3 regions of the Paenibacillus sp. J22R98 genome follow, and region 3 is predicted to be linked to each of the others. Evidence: riboswitches for the same ligand, from Rfam matches in the RefSeq annotation. Region 3 holds a riboswitch; each other region holds the start of a gene.
The links. Region 3 has a riboswitch for cyclic di-AMP ahead of AC50Y3_RS08630 (3D domain-containing protein). Riboswitches for the same ligand answer to the same signal wherever they lie in the genome.

Region 1: it holds a riboswitch for cyclic di-AMP, as region 3 does, so the genes downstream of both, AC50Y3_RS26440 (C40 family peptidase) here and AC50Y3_RS08630 (3D domain-containing protein) in region 3, are expected to answer to the same signal.
Region 2: it holds a riboswitch for cyclic di-AMP, as region 3 does, so the genes downstream of both, AC50Y3_RS28560 (resuscitation-promoting factor) here and AC50Y3_RS08630 (3D domain-containing protein) in region 3, are expected to answer to the same signal.

Annotation. Positions count from the first base shown of each region.
Region 1 covers NZ_JBXENW010000012.1:33,124-37,978, forward strand. Annotated here, with positions in the region: gene AC50Y3_RS26430 (M1 family aminopeptidase) at 25-2,025, shown strand; gene AC50Y3_RS26435 (hypothetical protein) at 2,062-2,880, shown strand; cyclic di-AMP (ydaO/yuaA leader) riboswitch at 3,200-3,359, shown strand; gene AC50Y3_RS26440 (C40 family peptidase) at 3,364-3,861, shown strand; gene AC50Y3_RS26445 (hypothetical protein) at 3,973-4,392, opposite strand.
Region 2 covers NZ_JBXENW010000016.1:9,348-14,202, forward strand. Annotated here, with positions in the region: gene AC50Y3_RS28550 (HD domain-containing protein) at 1-1,201, shown strand, start outside; gene AC50Y3_RS28555 (TatD family hydrolase) at 1,223-1,987, shown strand; cyclic di-AMP (ydaO/yuaA leader) riboswitch at 2,175-2,458, shown strand; gene AC50Y3_RS28560 (resuscitation-promoting factor) at 2,681-3,829, shown strand; gene rnmV (ribonuclease M5) at 3,947-4,510, shown strand; gene rsmA (16S rRNA (adenine(1518)-N(6)/adenine(1519)-N(6))-dimethyltransferase RsmA) at 4,510-4,855, shown strand, end outside.
Region 3 covers NZ_JBXENW010000002.1:712,785-717,639, reverse strand. Annotated here, with positions in the region: gene AC50Y3_RS08640 (alpha/beta fold hydrolase) at 8-967, opposite strand; gene AC50Y3_RS08635 (polysaccharide deacetylase family protein) at 1,136-2,050, shown strand; gene AC50Y3_RS08630 (3D domain-containing protein) at 2,098-2,880, opposite strand; cyclic di-AMP (ydaO/yuaA leader) riboswitch at 2,990-3,194, opposite strand; gene AC50Y3_RS08625 (ATP-binding protein) at 3,261-4,400, opposite strand; gene AC50Y3_RS08620 (TetR/AcrR family transcriptional regulator) at 4,480-4,855, opposite strand, start outside.

The DNA of each region.
Region 1 (4,855 bases), on a different contig from region 3:
TTGTCAACGGGAGGGAATCTTTCAATGAATCCACGTCACGCCAAACGTTTTCTACTCTTTGCCCTCGTCGCCGTGATTCTCGGCTTAACGGCAAGGCAAGGGTTCGGAGATGCCTGGATTTCGCAATATACATACGCCTCCGCTCCTGCCAAGAAAGACACGGCGCCGAAGCCTGCTGCTCCGTCCACCGCGCCGGAGCCCGATATTGTGATGCAGCCAAAGCCGGTTGCGCTCAGCAAACGGGTGACGGAGTACCACATCGATGTGAAACTCCAGGAGGATACGCATATGTTGATCGGGGAGCAGTCTGTCACATGGACAAACCCCGGCAGGCAGCAGGTGTCCGAGATGTATTTTCATCTGTATCCGAACGCCTTCCGCTCCAAAGACACCACCTTCATGAAAGAGTCCGGCGGTCAGCTCCGAAATGATAAAGCGACTGCGGACAGCATCGGTTATATGAACCTGCTCTCATTGGAGACGACTGAAGGCTACAGCCTTCTCCCGCGCCTGCATTATGTGCAGCCAGACGACAACAATCCCAATGACTTAACGCTGGCCAAGCTGCGGCTGCCCAACGCTGTCGCACCGGGCAAGAGCGTTACGCTTCGCATGAAATTTGAGGTCAAGCTCCCCGAGGTATTCGCGCGGATGGGCTATTCCGGCAACTTCATCATGGCCGGCCAATGGTTTCCGAAGCTGTGCGTTTACGAAACAGCAGGCACACGCGGCCGAGCAGCCGAGGGCTGGAACATTCATCAGTACCACGGCAACTCGGAGTTCTACAGCGACTTTGGTATCTACAGCGTGAAGATTAACGTCCCTGACAGCTATAAAGTAGCGGCAACGGGCTTCCAAACCAAACCTTCCGTCGTAGCGAATGGGCGCAAAACCTACCAATACTACGCCGATGATGTGCATGATTTCGGCTGGTCGGCCTCACCGGATTTCGTCTATGCGGAGGAGCCATTCTCCACGGACGGCGTTCCGGGCGTTCGAATCAAGCTCTACTTGGATCCCCTGCACGCGAAATTCAAGGACCGCTATATGCACGCAGCCAAGTCCGCGCTCGCCAAATATGCCCAGTGGTACGGCGCTTATCCATATACCACGCTCTCTGTCGTAGTTCCGCCTAAAGGCGGCAACGGTGCGGGCGGGATGGAATATCCGACACTGATTACCGCATTCTCCGCAGACAACGATAACCCCGGCTACGATCTGGAGCGAACGGTCGTCCACGAGATCGGCCATCAATATTGGTACGGCATGGTCGCCTCCAATGAATTCGAAGAGGCATGGCTCGACGAAGGCTTTACCTCCTATGCCGAGGACAAAGTGATGGAAAGCGAGTATGGCGTGGAGCCGAATTTGCCGGTGGAAGCAAGCTACATGACGAACCCGGCCCCGCTGAAGCAGCTGTCCTGGTCGTATCACAGCAACAATCACTACGCGGAAAATGTGTACATGCGCGCGAAGCTTGTGCTCTTCGGCATTGAGAAACAAGTAGGCGCACAGACAATGCGTAAGATCATGCGGACTTATTTCCAAAAATATAAATTCAAGCATCCTTCCACCGCCGACTTCCAGCGTGTCGTAGAATCCGTAACGAAGACGAAGTGGAACGATTACTTCAGTCATTTCGTGTACGGCGATGAAATGTCCGACTACTCGGTCGCTTCCATTCACGTACGTCCGGTGAAACAAGGCAATGAGACACAGTATGAATCGGTTGTGCTCATTAAGAAGACAGGCGGCAGCTCCGGGCCGGTGTCGGTGGTGTTCCATTTTGCCGACGGAACGCTGATGCCTAAAGTGTGGGATGGCCGAGAATCCCACATTCAATATAAAATCGTCCATTCCTCCAAGCTGCTATGGGCCGCCGTCGATCCGCACAACGACAACGTGCTCGACAACAAGCATATCAACAACTTTATGAAAGCCGAGCTAGCTGAGAAATCACGCACACGCTGGAGTGTCGGCGTCTCCAAGCTGATTGAGAGTATTTTTGCTTCCATCGCATGGTGACGAGCCTCGTAAAAATGATCTGGGAGGTGATGATAAATGAGAACGCACATGAAGCAAGGCTGGCGACTGACCGTTAAGCACTTCTACATTATCATTATGTTGTTTCTATATGAGCTGATATGGGGCTTCTTCCTCTATCGAACCATCGAAGGCATTACCGTGCCGCTTCTAAAAAGGTTCCCGGACAGCATCGGCAGCAGCGGGACGGCCGTTCAGCTCTTCATGACGGAGGCGCAGTTCCAGCTCATCAAGACCGATCTGATCCGCCCATACATCTGGCTCTTCTGCGGGCTGCTGGCTGGGCGCATTGTGATCACCCCTTTCCTGAATGCAGGGCTGTTCCACTCTCTCCATCATGTGACGGACGCGGACGGAACAAAATTTCTAAAAGGCATTCGAGCGGCTTGGAAACCGGTAGCGCTGCTCTACTTGGTGGAGACGACGCTCACGCTCCTCCCGGCCATCTGGCTGCTGCCTCGGGCTTTAACAAAACTACTGGCAAGCAATTCACTGCTGGAGTTTGCGCAGCATGCAGGTCCGTGGGCGGGTGCTTGGCTCGCTTGGGCGGTTCTGATCCACCTGCTCTTCCTCTCCATGCAGTTCGGAGCGGTCGCCGGAACCGGCACCCTCCGGTCCTTATGGACATGTATTGCGAACTTCCTGCCTTTCGCCGGCATTTCCCTTCTCATGTGGGCCATCGGAGCCGTGCTTAGCATGACCATTGCCTCCGTCTCGCTGCTTTGGGCAGGTTTGCTGGCACTTATCCTGCATCAAGGCTACCAGTTAATCCGAACCATCATGAAGGTGTGGACGGTAGCCGCCCAGTACGACGCCTGGCAGTCGAAACAAGTCTAATCCGTGCGCAGAGGCCGCCCACCATGTCATGTTAATGGCAGTGGGACGGTCTCTTTTTCAACTAATAACTGGCATATAAAAGACAAACCCCTCGACAGAGCGGGTTTTTTTGACATGCGTCTTTATTCAAGATGAGACATGCTTTGCAGGGATGGGCTGCGCGTGAGCGCGGTGGTGAGCGAGACCCAAAACGGCTCAAACCAGCGGCCGCTATACGAAAATGAGAGGTAAAAGGTTGCATTCTAATAATTTTAATTTGTGAACAAGTTGTGAACTAGGAAGGAGAAGGAAGAAAATGATCGAATAATTATGCCTAGAAATGAAAATTTTGCCGAATTCCCATCACGGGAAACGGGGGAACCATCTTGGGTGAATTGATCCCGACATCCGCAAAGCGAGCCGCGGAATGCCAGAGGTGATCATAGGGAGCCTTCAACCGAACCCCACAGCTAACCTCGTAGGCACTGGAAGGAGTTTCCCGTTTTGAAAAAGATTTCTGCACTTTTGATCGGACTGGCGATGCTTCTACTTTTTCAAACAGGAAGCGTTTTCGCGCAATCCAAAATGGATGGGGTCATCTCAGATCTGATCGGTACACCTTATGTGTACACCGGCACGACAACGAAAGGGTTTGACTGCTCCGGATTCACCATGTACGTGTTTAATAAACTCGGCGTGGATATCCCGCATGCATCCCGTTCGCAAGCACAGCTGGGCAAGAAAATCGCGAAAGCGGATTTGATTGCCGGCGACCTCGTATTTTTTAATACGACAGGCAAAGGAATCTCGCATGTTGGCGTCTATGTTGGAGAAGGCAAGTTTGCACATTCCTCCAGCAGCAAAGGTGTGACCATCAGCGCACTAAGTGATTCCTACTATTCCAAACGGTACGTTACAGCACGTCGCGTGATGAGCCCGGAAACGTATGAGAAATACGCGAACGAGCCTTCTGACGAAGCAGATGGCGGCGACGACGAGTAAGTTTGATTGCACCTGCCTAGGTGCCTGTGTGAGCACAAAAGAAGCCGCAGCTGTTCGTCCTTCGGGACAAGCATCTGCGGCTTCTTTTGTTTCACTATAAGATATTCGGGATTACCGCCTTAAGTAGCGCACCCACCAGAACGTTCGGCCAACCTGGATATCGAGCTTGCTGCCAAGCGGCGCAAAGAGATCATGCAGCTCGATTGGCGTCGCACAGCCCTCGCTCCGGCGATCGGCCATGACGACGATCGCGCCTGAGGCAAGCCGCTCATGCCAGGCTTCGAGAAAGTTTTGACGCTCACCTGCCGGCAGCTCACCGAGGCAGAAGCAAGCAAGCCCCGCATCGAACGTATCCGCTACTGCCTTGAGCTCCTCTTGACGAACCGCCTTCGTCACCGGCGTTGTCAGACGCGGCGTTCTCGGCCCAGTCACCCGCAGCACACGCCGTCCCGCCAACGTATCGGTTAACCCCACCTCTAGCTTCTTCCACTCTGCTCGCCGATTCTCTAAGCTGTCCCGCCATCCTGCCATGCCGGATTCCTCCTGTATGGGTTCTTTTTTTAAGTTTATGTAACGAAGCCTAACAAATGACCGATTTTTGCAGCCGCAACCGGTGGGGACTGTCTAAAGAGGAATCGATTGACTCATGATGAATAGTAGGATGATAGAGATGGGGATGAGCGTCGGCGTGACCGTGGGGAAAGGCGCTGGCTCGACGGTTGAGTGCCGAGAGAATGGGAAGGCGTCGGTGTGACGGCTGGTACGGACGAAAGGGCGAAAGGCGCTGGCTCGTCGGTTGAGTGCCGAGAAGGTCGTTTCATTGCAGTGGGGCTGCTGTTCGCCTGGACGGCGCTCCGGGCCGGGGTCAGCGGCAGTGGTCCTCCGTGTTAATGCAGTGGTTGCACGCTAACGAATCGTAGAGGTCTTATTTTAGGGAAAATCGCTACTTTTCGATTCTAACGAATCCTAGCGGTCTTATTTAGGTGAATTGGGC
Region 2 (4,855 bases), on a different contig from region 3:
ATTTCAGCGGCTACGCCGTATTCGCCAGCTTGGCACATCCTATTTGACCTTTCATGGCGCAGAGCACAGCCGGTTCTCGCATTCCCTTGGCGTTTACGAGATTACCCGTAAAATCATCTCTCAGTTTGAGCGCGGCGGCTATACCGATTGGCCAAAGGAAGAAAAGCTCGTTGCCCTATGTGCAGCTTTGCTTCATGACATCGGACACGGCCCCTTCTCTCACTCCATAGAAGATGTGTTCGACAGCCATCATGAGGAGTGGACCTGCCGCATTTTGCTTGGAAATACGGAGATCAATGCAGTCTTATGGGAATTTGATCCGAGCTATCCCGAGCGTATAGCCGCTGTTATTTGCAAAACCTATCATCAACCGATTGTCGTTAGTCTGGTCTCCAGTCAAATGGATGCCGACCGCATGGATTATTTGCTTAGAGATGCGTATTTTACAGGGGTGAATTACGGTACCTTCGATCTGGAGCGAATATTGCGGGTATTGCGGCCATATCAAGGCAGAATCGTGGTGAAGGAAAGCGGCATGCATGCGGTCGAGGATTATCTCATGTCTCGCTATCAGATGTACTGGCAGGTTTATTTTCACCCGGTTACAAGAAGCTCGGAAATCATATTAAGGCAAATCTTTCGAAGGGCGAAGGAGCTCTTCGGGAGTGAATATAAATTTCATACATTAATGAAGCCAATAAAGAGGCTGCTTACGGGCACAATGGACATTGAAGCCTATTTGGATCTGGACGAAGCACTTGTTCAAACGGCTTTCGCCCAATGGGTCCATGAGCCTGATGCTGTGTTATCGGACCTATGCCGCCGGTTTCTCAATCGCAAGCTGTACAAGTATGTTACGATGGATCATCCCGATGAGAAGCTATGGCAGGAAATACGCGACCACTTGCGAGAAATCGGCCTTCATCCGGACTATCACCTGGAAATTGACTTTCCCTACGACATGCCCTACGATGTTTATCGTCCCGGTTCAACAACCGCTGCAGGCAAAGAGGAAAAACCTCCGATTCTGCTGCTGAGCCATGATGAACAATTGTCGGAAATTTCAAGCCGTTCGGATATCATTCGATCCATAACGGGTATCCATCAAGGTAAGTACCACCTTTATTACCCGGAGGAACCGCTGCGCGAATCAGCCCACAGGCTGCCTGCGAAACTCCGCGAATTATTTGCTTTAATGTAGAAAGGGGTTCCGAAAGACACCATGTTAATCGACACGCATACGCATTTAGACTCGCATAAATTCGACGAAGACCGGGCGGAAGTTATCGAAAGAGCGCAGGCTGCCGGCGTACATAAGCTCATCAATATCGGTTTCAACCGTGAAACCATTCCAACCACGATGGCACTTGCCGAGCAGTATTCCTTTATTTATGCCGCCGTCGGCTGGCATCCGGTTGACAGCATTGATATGCGGCCAGAGGATTTGGATTGGATTGCGTCGCTCTGCGATCATCCGAAGGTCGTGGCGATCGGTGAAATTGGACTGGATTATCACTGGGATACCTCGCCTAAGGATGTTCAGCAGCGTGTATTTCGCGAGCAAATCCAATTAGCTAAGCAGAAAAAGATGCCGATTGTTATCCATAACCGTGATGCCCATGAGGATGTCGTTACCTTGCTCCGAGAAGAGGGCGCCAAGGACGTTGGCGGCGTCATGCACTGCTTCTCCGGCAGCTGGGAAACGGCGAAACAATGTCTCGATATGAACTTCTATATTTCATTCGGTGGACCGCTTACATTCACCAATGCAAGGGTGCCAAAGGAAGTGCTTTCACAAGTGCCTTTGGACCGGATTTTGATCGAAACGGATGCTCCATATTTGGCACCGCATCCCCATCGAGGGAAACGAAATGAGTCTTCTTTCGTCCGTCTTGTAGCAAACACGATTTCGGAGATAACAGGTAAAAGTGTGGAGGAAGTCGGCAAAATAACCACGGAAAATGCAATGAAATGTTTTGGAATCTGATGAAAACGGCTTTGAAAGCAAGGATTTGGGACTATTCTCGTGATAAAACTGATTTTTTTTGAAGAAATTGCTTACTTTTCGCCTATTTTTCCTTGAAATTCGTTAAAATCGTCATTAATCAGTTCTTTACAATGTGGCGCGGTAGACGTTATGATTCATTTCAGAGCAACAAAACTTGTATTCCTTTTCCAATAAAACGCTTAATCTCCGATGATCGGAGAGCGGGGGAACCAATTGTTGAAACTGTTTGTAGCAAGAAGAAACAGCTTGTTCGTTTCTTCTCCTTAAAAACGTGTTCGTCGACTAAAGGGCGACACTGTTTTGTACAAAGGCAGACAGTGATAGACATGAAATTCTTCTTGGGGTGAATTTTGCGACCGGCGCAGCAATGTTAATCGTGCCATTAGCGAATAGGGCGACTCTCACGTCCGAATCCGACAGCTAACCTCGCAAGCGTCAATAAGAGAGATCAACCTCGTGAATGCAACTCCATGCTACCATTGTCTAATGGGAAGCCACGAAACAGATCCTCTGTCGTCGGGCTTCTTTTTGTTTGAAAGAAGCATAAACTGACGACAAAAGCTGTATTATGGAAGTGGTCCGGGGCGGAAATTGGAAAGAAAATCTCTATAGTCGCGTCTATGTAATCATGCGTAACAAAGGCGGCGGGGCTATGTAAGGAGGACCGAAGAAATGGGAGCACTCCAGCTTAAGGACACCCATGGGAAACGATCATCCAGCATGTCTTTCGCATTGCGATGGAAGCATGAGAACGTGCGTTTAATTGTACTAAGCGCCATGATCTCAATCGCTATGACTTTCATGTTTCTGGTGTTGTTGTACGGAACGGCTGACAAGCGCGTGTCCGTAGTAGTGAATGGACGAGAAACCATTGTCTCTACGAAGCAATGGGTCCTTCAACGCCTACTGGATGAACAAGCTATTGCAGTTGGCACTTATGATAAAGTGTCGATGCCGCTGGATGGCGGTATTAAAGACGGTGACCGAATCGTTATCGATCAAGCGGTGCCTCTTATTGTAAAAGCTGACGGCAAAGCAAGAACGTTGTACACGACAGAAAGAACCGTACAGGCGGCGATCGATCAGGCTCATATATCGATACGCAGTCAAGATAAGGTAGTACCTTCATTATCCTCGACACTTAAACCGAATATGATCATCTCGATCACTCGGATTGACACGAAGATCTCGGAGAGTACCCACCCCGTTCCTTTCTCCATTGTGAAGAAGGATAATCCCAAGCTTGCGCTAGGGAAAGAACAGCTTGTCCAAACGGGTAAACAAGGCACTGTCGTTAAGCGTTATGAAAAGACTTTCGAAGACGGCGTTCTAGTCTCACAGACACTGGTCGAGAAGTTGACCAAGTCACCATCTGTCGATCAGATCGTGTCAGTCGGGACGAAGAAGCCTGAGCCGAAGGTAACGATGCTAAGGGCGAATTCGCCGAGTGTATCTACCATGACGAAGCGGGGCGTTACATTCAGTGCAAAGAAAGTATTGAAGAACGTAACCCTTACGGCTTATTCAGCCGGCTTGGCTTCAACAGGTAAAGGAAAGAACCATCCACAGTACGGCATAACCGCATCGGGATCACGCGTTCAGGAAGGCCGTACCATTGCGGTCGATCCGAAAGTCATTCCGATCGGCTGGTGGGTGTATATCGAAGGGATCGGTTTCCGCCGTGCAGAGGATACGGGCAGCGCAGTCAAAGGCAACAAGATTGATGTTTATTTTGACAGCGAGTCGTATGCCGATAAGTTTGGTCGGAAGCGGGGCTATACCGTATATGTGCTTGGGCCGAAGAAGCCGGAAGCCGTATAGGAAGTATTTCCGCGGTATGAACATGCGTATCGTATTTCGAACGTAAATATGCCATCATAAGAAGAGGCGATGCCTCTTCTTTTTGCATGTTGTACGGAAGGGAAGGAATGGAGTCCCATGATTAAAGAAATCATTGTAGTAGAAGGAAAAGATGATACAGTTGCCATCAAGCGAGCCGTAGATGCAGAAACCATTGAGACCGGGGGTTCGGCTATAGGCGAAGCGGTTATCCGCCGCGTTATGTTAGCTCAGGAGCGAAGAGGCGTTATTATTTTTACCGACCCTGACCATGCAGGCGAGCGAATCCGCAAAATCGTAGCGCAGCGAGTACCAGGCTGCAAGCACGCCTTTCTCCCACAGGAAGAGGCGCTCTACAAAGGAGACATTGGTGTCGAGAACGCATCACCGGAAGCCATTAAGCGAGCACTCGCTAATTTGCGGACAGAAGCGACGTCTGACACTGCAGGTCTTGCCGAGGTTACGATGGATGATTTAATGCAGGCAGGTCTGCTCGTACATCCGCAAGCTTCGGATAGACGGCTGAAGATGGGCAATCTGCTCGGAATCGGCTATGCGAATGGCAAGCAGTTCTATAAACGCTGTTCGATGTTTCGCATCACGCGCGAGGAATTTATGCGGGCTCTAACCACGATGGAGCAGGCGAGCGAAGGAGATCAATAATGACAGAGGGAATTAAGGCGGGTGTCGATGTTGCTTCACCGAAGCGGACGAAAGACATTATCGCCAGATACGGTTTCACCTTTAAGAAAAGCCTCGGTCAGAACTTTCTGATCGATCAAAATATTTTACGCAACATCGTCAGTGCAGCTGAGCTGGATGAGACGAAAGGCGCGCTTGAGATCGGACCGGGTATCGGCGCATTAACACAGAAGCTGGCACACGCTGCAGGGCGCGTAGCCGCAGTTGAGATCGACAATCGGCTGATTCCGATTCTAAGGGATGTATTGGCCGATACGCCGAATGTGCACGTCGTACATGGTGATGTGCTCAAGCTTGACCTCGCCG
Region 3 (4,855 bases):
ACCTCCCCTATTCCGCTAAGAAAAACTGCATAATTTTATCATTCAAGCCCGGCAGCCCTTCATGGCCAAAGTCCGGGAAAATTTCAAGACGCTTCTTCGATGTAATCTTGTTATAGGCCGCAAATTGCGTGGAAGGCGGGCAGATCGTGTCCATCAGGCCCACGCCCATCAGCACCTCGCCTTGAATCCGGTTTGCTAAATGCTGAATGTCTATGTAACCCAGCTTCGTGAAAATTTCATCCTCGTGCTCATGCTGCGGATCGAAATGACGGAAGTAAGTACGCAGCTCATGATACGCGTCCTTCGCCAGATCCATTTCCCATACGCGTCTATAGTCGCTGAGGAATGGGAATACGGGCGCAAGCTTGGCTACTCTCGGCTCAAGCGCTGCACACGCGATCGTCAAGGCGCCGCCTTGCGAGCCTCCCATGGCATAAACTCGGCTTGGATCGACCTCAGGCATATTCAGCGCGATGCCCGCAAGCTGAGCCGTGTCGAGGAAGATGTGGCGGAATAGCAGCTGATCCGGTTCATCGTCAAGTCCGCGGATGATGTGGCCATGATGGGTGTTGCCTTTTACGCTGCCGGTGTCTTCTGACTTACCGCCTTGACCGCGGCAATCCATCGCGAACACGGAATAGCCGAGCGATATATAAGCAAGACGCTCGGTCCAATCGCCGGAATGGCCGGTATAGCCGTGAAATTGAACCACTGCGGGGTGTGGCGCTGCCGCGTTCCGAGGACGCGCGTATTGCGCATGAACACGCGCACCTTTGACGCCGGTAAAGTAAAGATCGAAACATTCCGCCTGCGGCGTTTGGAAATCACTGGGAATAAGTTCTACGGCAGCATCGGTCTTGTGCATCTCCGCTAAAGCGCGATCCCAGTATGCATCGAAGTCGGCAGGTTTTGGATTGATTCCTGAATACGTTTTCAATTCATGTAACGGCATATCAATGGCTGGCATGTTCTATCCCCTTTTCAACTTATTCCCTTACATGTTACGTGTTCGAGACTAACCGTGTAAAGAGGGATCTTTCATGCATGATCAAAGGATGGCAGGGCAAAATGAGAGCGACAGGTTACTGCACGGTTATATCAGTACATTTTCGCTTGGAGCGGAGGGACGAAGAACATGTTCGGGATGCCTGTAACAAAGCGGGTGTTAGTGCTGCTGCTTGCCTGGACCGCATTAGTAGGCTCTTCGTCGCTTGCTGACGATGCCAACTCCTCATCTGCCGACTTCCCGCGCGTCAGCGGTGTCAGTGACCCCTTGCCTGCAACTGAACATGAAGGACACGGGATTACTACCGGTACCAAACACGCAGAGCCTTCTTTCAACAGCGAGCAGAGACGCAGGAAGAAGCGCAGCAGCGCCATGTCATGGGTAAAGCTGCAGCAGCAATTTCCCGGTTCTTTCGTTGTCTGGGGACCGCGAGGATCACGTCGTGTAGCACTGACTTTCGATGACGTGCCTGATCCGCGTTACACGCCACAGGTGCTGGAGATTCTTGCCCGTTATAAAGTAAGAGCCACCTTCTTTGTCGTCGGCAACCGCGCGGCGAAACACCCGGCTCTTGTACGGCGCATGCGTAAAGAAGGCCATATTATAGGCAATCATTCGTATGATCATGCAGTGTTCTCGCGCATTTCCCGTTATGCCTTCGAGCAGCAAATTTGGCAAACCGATGGGATCCTGCGTCCCCTTGCCGGATACAGTCCCAAATTCATACGACCGCCCTACGGCGAGATTACTCCGCAGCAGGTCGACTGGCTGCGCCGCAGAGGCTACATTGTCGTCAATTGGGATGTGGATTCCGTCGACTGGAAAAGTCTCGACAGCAACAGCATCCTGATCAATATCAAAAGAACCCTGCAGCCCGGATCGATTATATTGCAGCATGCCGGCGGCGGGGAAGGCCAGGATTTATCGGGCACAATCGCTGCACTCCCAAGGCTCATCCGGCTGCTGCACAGCAAAGGGTATCAGATCGTAACGCTGCCTGAGCTGCTGAATAAACCTGAAGCCCGGAGTGTCCGGTCTCGATAATAACAAAACGGCAGCCCCACCGGGCTGCCGTTTCGTTTCACTATATACTATTCAAGAATGAATACTTTCACGTATTGAAAGCCAAATGTGCTGGCTTGCTGTTGCGATTGCGGTACGAAAATATCAATACGATCGCCTTTGATGGCACTGCCAGCATCTGCTGCAATAGCCATCATGCCGCCAGCCGGAAGTCCGCCATGGTCATAGCCTGTAACATAGACCTTGCTGCCAAGCGGGATAACGTTCGGGTCAACTGCAATTGTTCCAAGCTTAAGCGGGTTACCGAAGTAGTCTACCGCGCCCCATGAGCCGTTCTCCGATGCAGCCGCTGTATACGCGCTTGCTTTTGCTTGTACAACTTCCGAATAGTTATAATTGCTGTTGCCGATCGTGATGATTTCATCTTCTCTGTCCAGAGAAGTCATTTTCATCGATTTGCCTACCGCTGCTTTAGATGCTGCTTTTACAGCTTTTGGCGCGGCTTTCGCTTTCGGCGCAGCCTTCGCTTTCGGAGCTGCTTTAGCTGCTGCTTTTGCCTTAGGTGCAGCTTTCGCTTTCGCTGCCTTCTCAATCGGTGCTGCCTTCGCAGTCGTCGTCTTCACAACTTGCGAAGTCGGAATAACGATGCTAAGCCCTGCATAGATGTTGTTGGGATCAATCATCGGATTAGCTTTCAGCATTTGCTGCAAGGAAATACCGAATTGCTTGGAAAGCTCCCAGAACGTGTCGCCGTCTTTCGCACTGTACGTCGATGCTGCGCTTGCTGAGTGTGTGAGAACAGCAAAGCTGAGCGCTGCGATTACAACGCTTTTCTTCCATACTTGTTTCATCAAGTTGTATTGCCTCCTTTTGATTTACGGCTATCATCCACAGAACTGCATGTGCGGATTTATTCCGTCATCGCGATGAAGGACACACAGCTTAACAGCGTGTCATAATCTTCCTTATCGCATGCGGCCTGCGAGGTTAGTTGTCGGATTCGGATTGAGGAGTTCAACCCTACGCTTCGTGAAATAAGCGATTCACCCCAGCGCCAGATGCGCGTTCAGCACTGCATTCCAATCCAGCGGAATGTCAGGCCGGAGGGCAGTGATGCCACTCCCTAAAAGATCCCCCGTACGTTACGTTTCGGCTCGCGTAATAGAATACCATATCCGGCAAGGCGAATCCTACCGGTAAATACAGGAACAGCTTTCAAAATTACCACGATCTAGACATTTCGCGGAAGAAAGATGCTTACCGTTGTCCCCTTCTGAGGAATGCTTGTAATGTCCATCCGTCCATGATGGCCTTCGATAATCCGATAACAGATCATGAGTCCCAGACCCGTTCCGCTGTCTTTCGTAGTAAAGAACGGCCCGCCTAGTTTAGGCAGCTGATCCTGCGGAATGCCGATCCCCTGATCGATGATTTCGACGATCAGCTCGCTCTGCTGATGCAGCTTCATATCGATCGTAATCACACCGCCGCTTGGCATGGCCTCGATCGCATTCTTGAGCACATTGACGAACACCTGCTTCAGCTGATTCTCGTCGCAGAGCAGTTCCGCTGAAATGGCGTCCGCACGCGAAACGATCTGTACATCGCGCAGAATCGCCTGTGTTTCAAGCAGCGTCAGTACGCTTTGAATGATTTTGACCAAGTCATGCTTACGGAATTGGTTCGCCTGCGGCTTGGCAAGCGCCATGAATTCCTGCACGATGGAGTTGATCCGGTCCAGTTCGACCAGCATAATATCGAAGTATTCATGATACTTGTCGATCTTCGTCTTCAGAAACTTCGAAAAGCCGATCAGCGACGTTAGCGGATTGCGAATTTCGTGTGCGATACCCGCGGCCATTTGACCGGCAACCGACAGCTTCTCCGACTGAATCAGCGCTTCTTCTTCCTTCTTCCGTTCACGCATATCGCGGAACACGCTTTGCACGACAGTGCCCTTATCCAAGTAATTGCGAATACGCGTGCTGGACACCTCGACGTCGATAATCTCGCCGCCCTCTGCAATCAGCTGGCATTCCAAGAACTCGTTGGGCTCATCCGTTTCCATAATCGCCTTCACACGCGCTGCGGACCGCTCCCTGTAATCGGGATGTATGTAACGAAAGCTCATATGTCCAGTGGAGAAATCGCTTTCCGAAATATTCAGCAATTTAAGACCTGCTTGATTGGCGAATAGAATGTCGTTCCCGTCATGTACAAAAATCGGTTCCGGCAAATATTTGATCAATCGTTGGTAATTGTGCATGTCGGATCTGGCATCGACATCGTCCACACATGGATTGCTTTTACCGAGCTTACGCTTCACTTTCACAGCAAGCGGCTTGTTACAATATACGGCTTTACGCCTCATGTCTCATACCCTCCGGGTGATGAAGTCTACATAAGAATTTCGCCTCTAATTCTTGCAAACCCTGCACAGTTAGAAAGTTTTAATGTTGTTTCATTCCGCGAATCAGCGTTTGAATCCCCTGCTTAAATATCGGCAGCGTCCGCTCAAGGAGCTGATCTGTAGGTTCTGAATGGTTGCTGTAAGTGCTTATAAAGCCCTGCAGATAATAAAACAAGATCCGTCCATTGTTCAATGCTGCCTCTTGATTCGGCTCCTCAGACCCTTCAGAGACCGTAATACGCAGCACCTTCATAATGTGCGCGAACAGCCGGTTGCGAATGACGTTAACTTCAAGCTCGGGCTGCAGTTCGTCTACGCGTACCGAGGCGGACATAAACAGGACCGTCTGCAGACTGCCGCTCGTCAGGCTGAATAAAATATATTCGCTGCATACGGCGAGCAGTTTATCTAAGGCT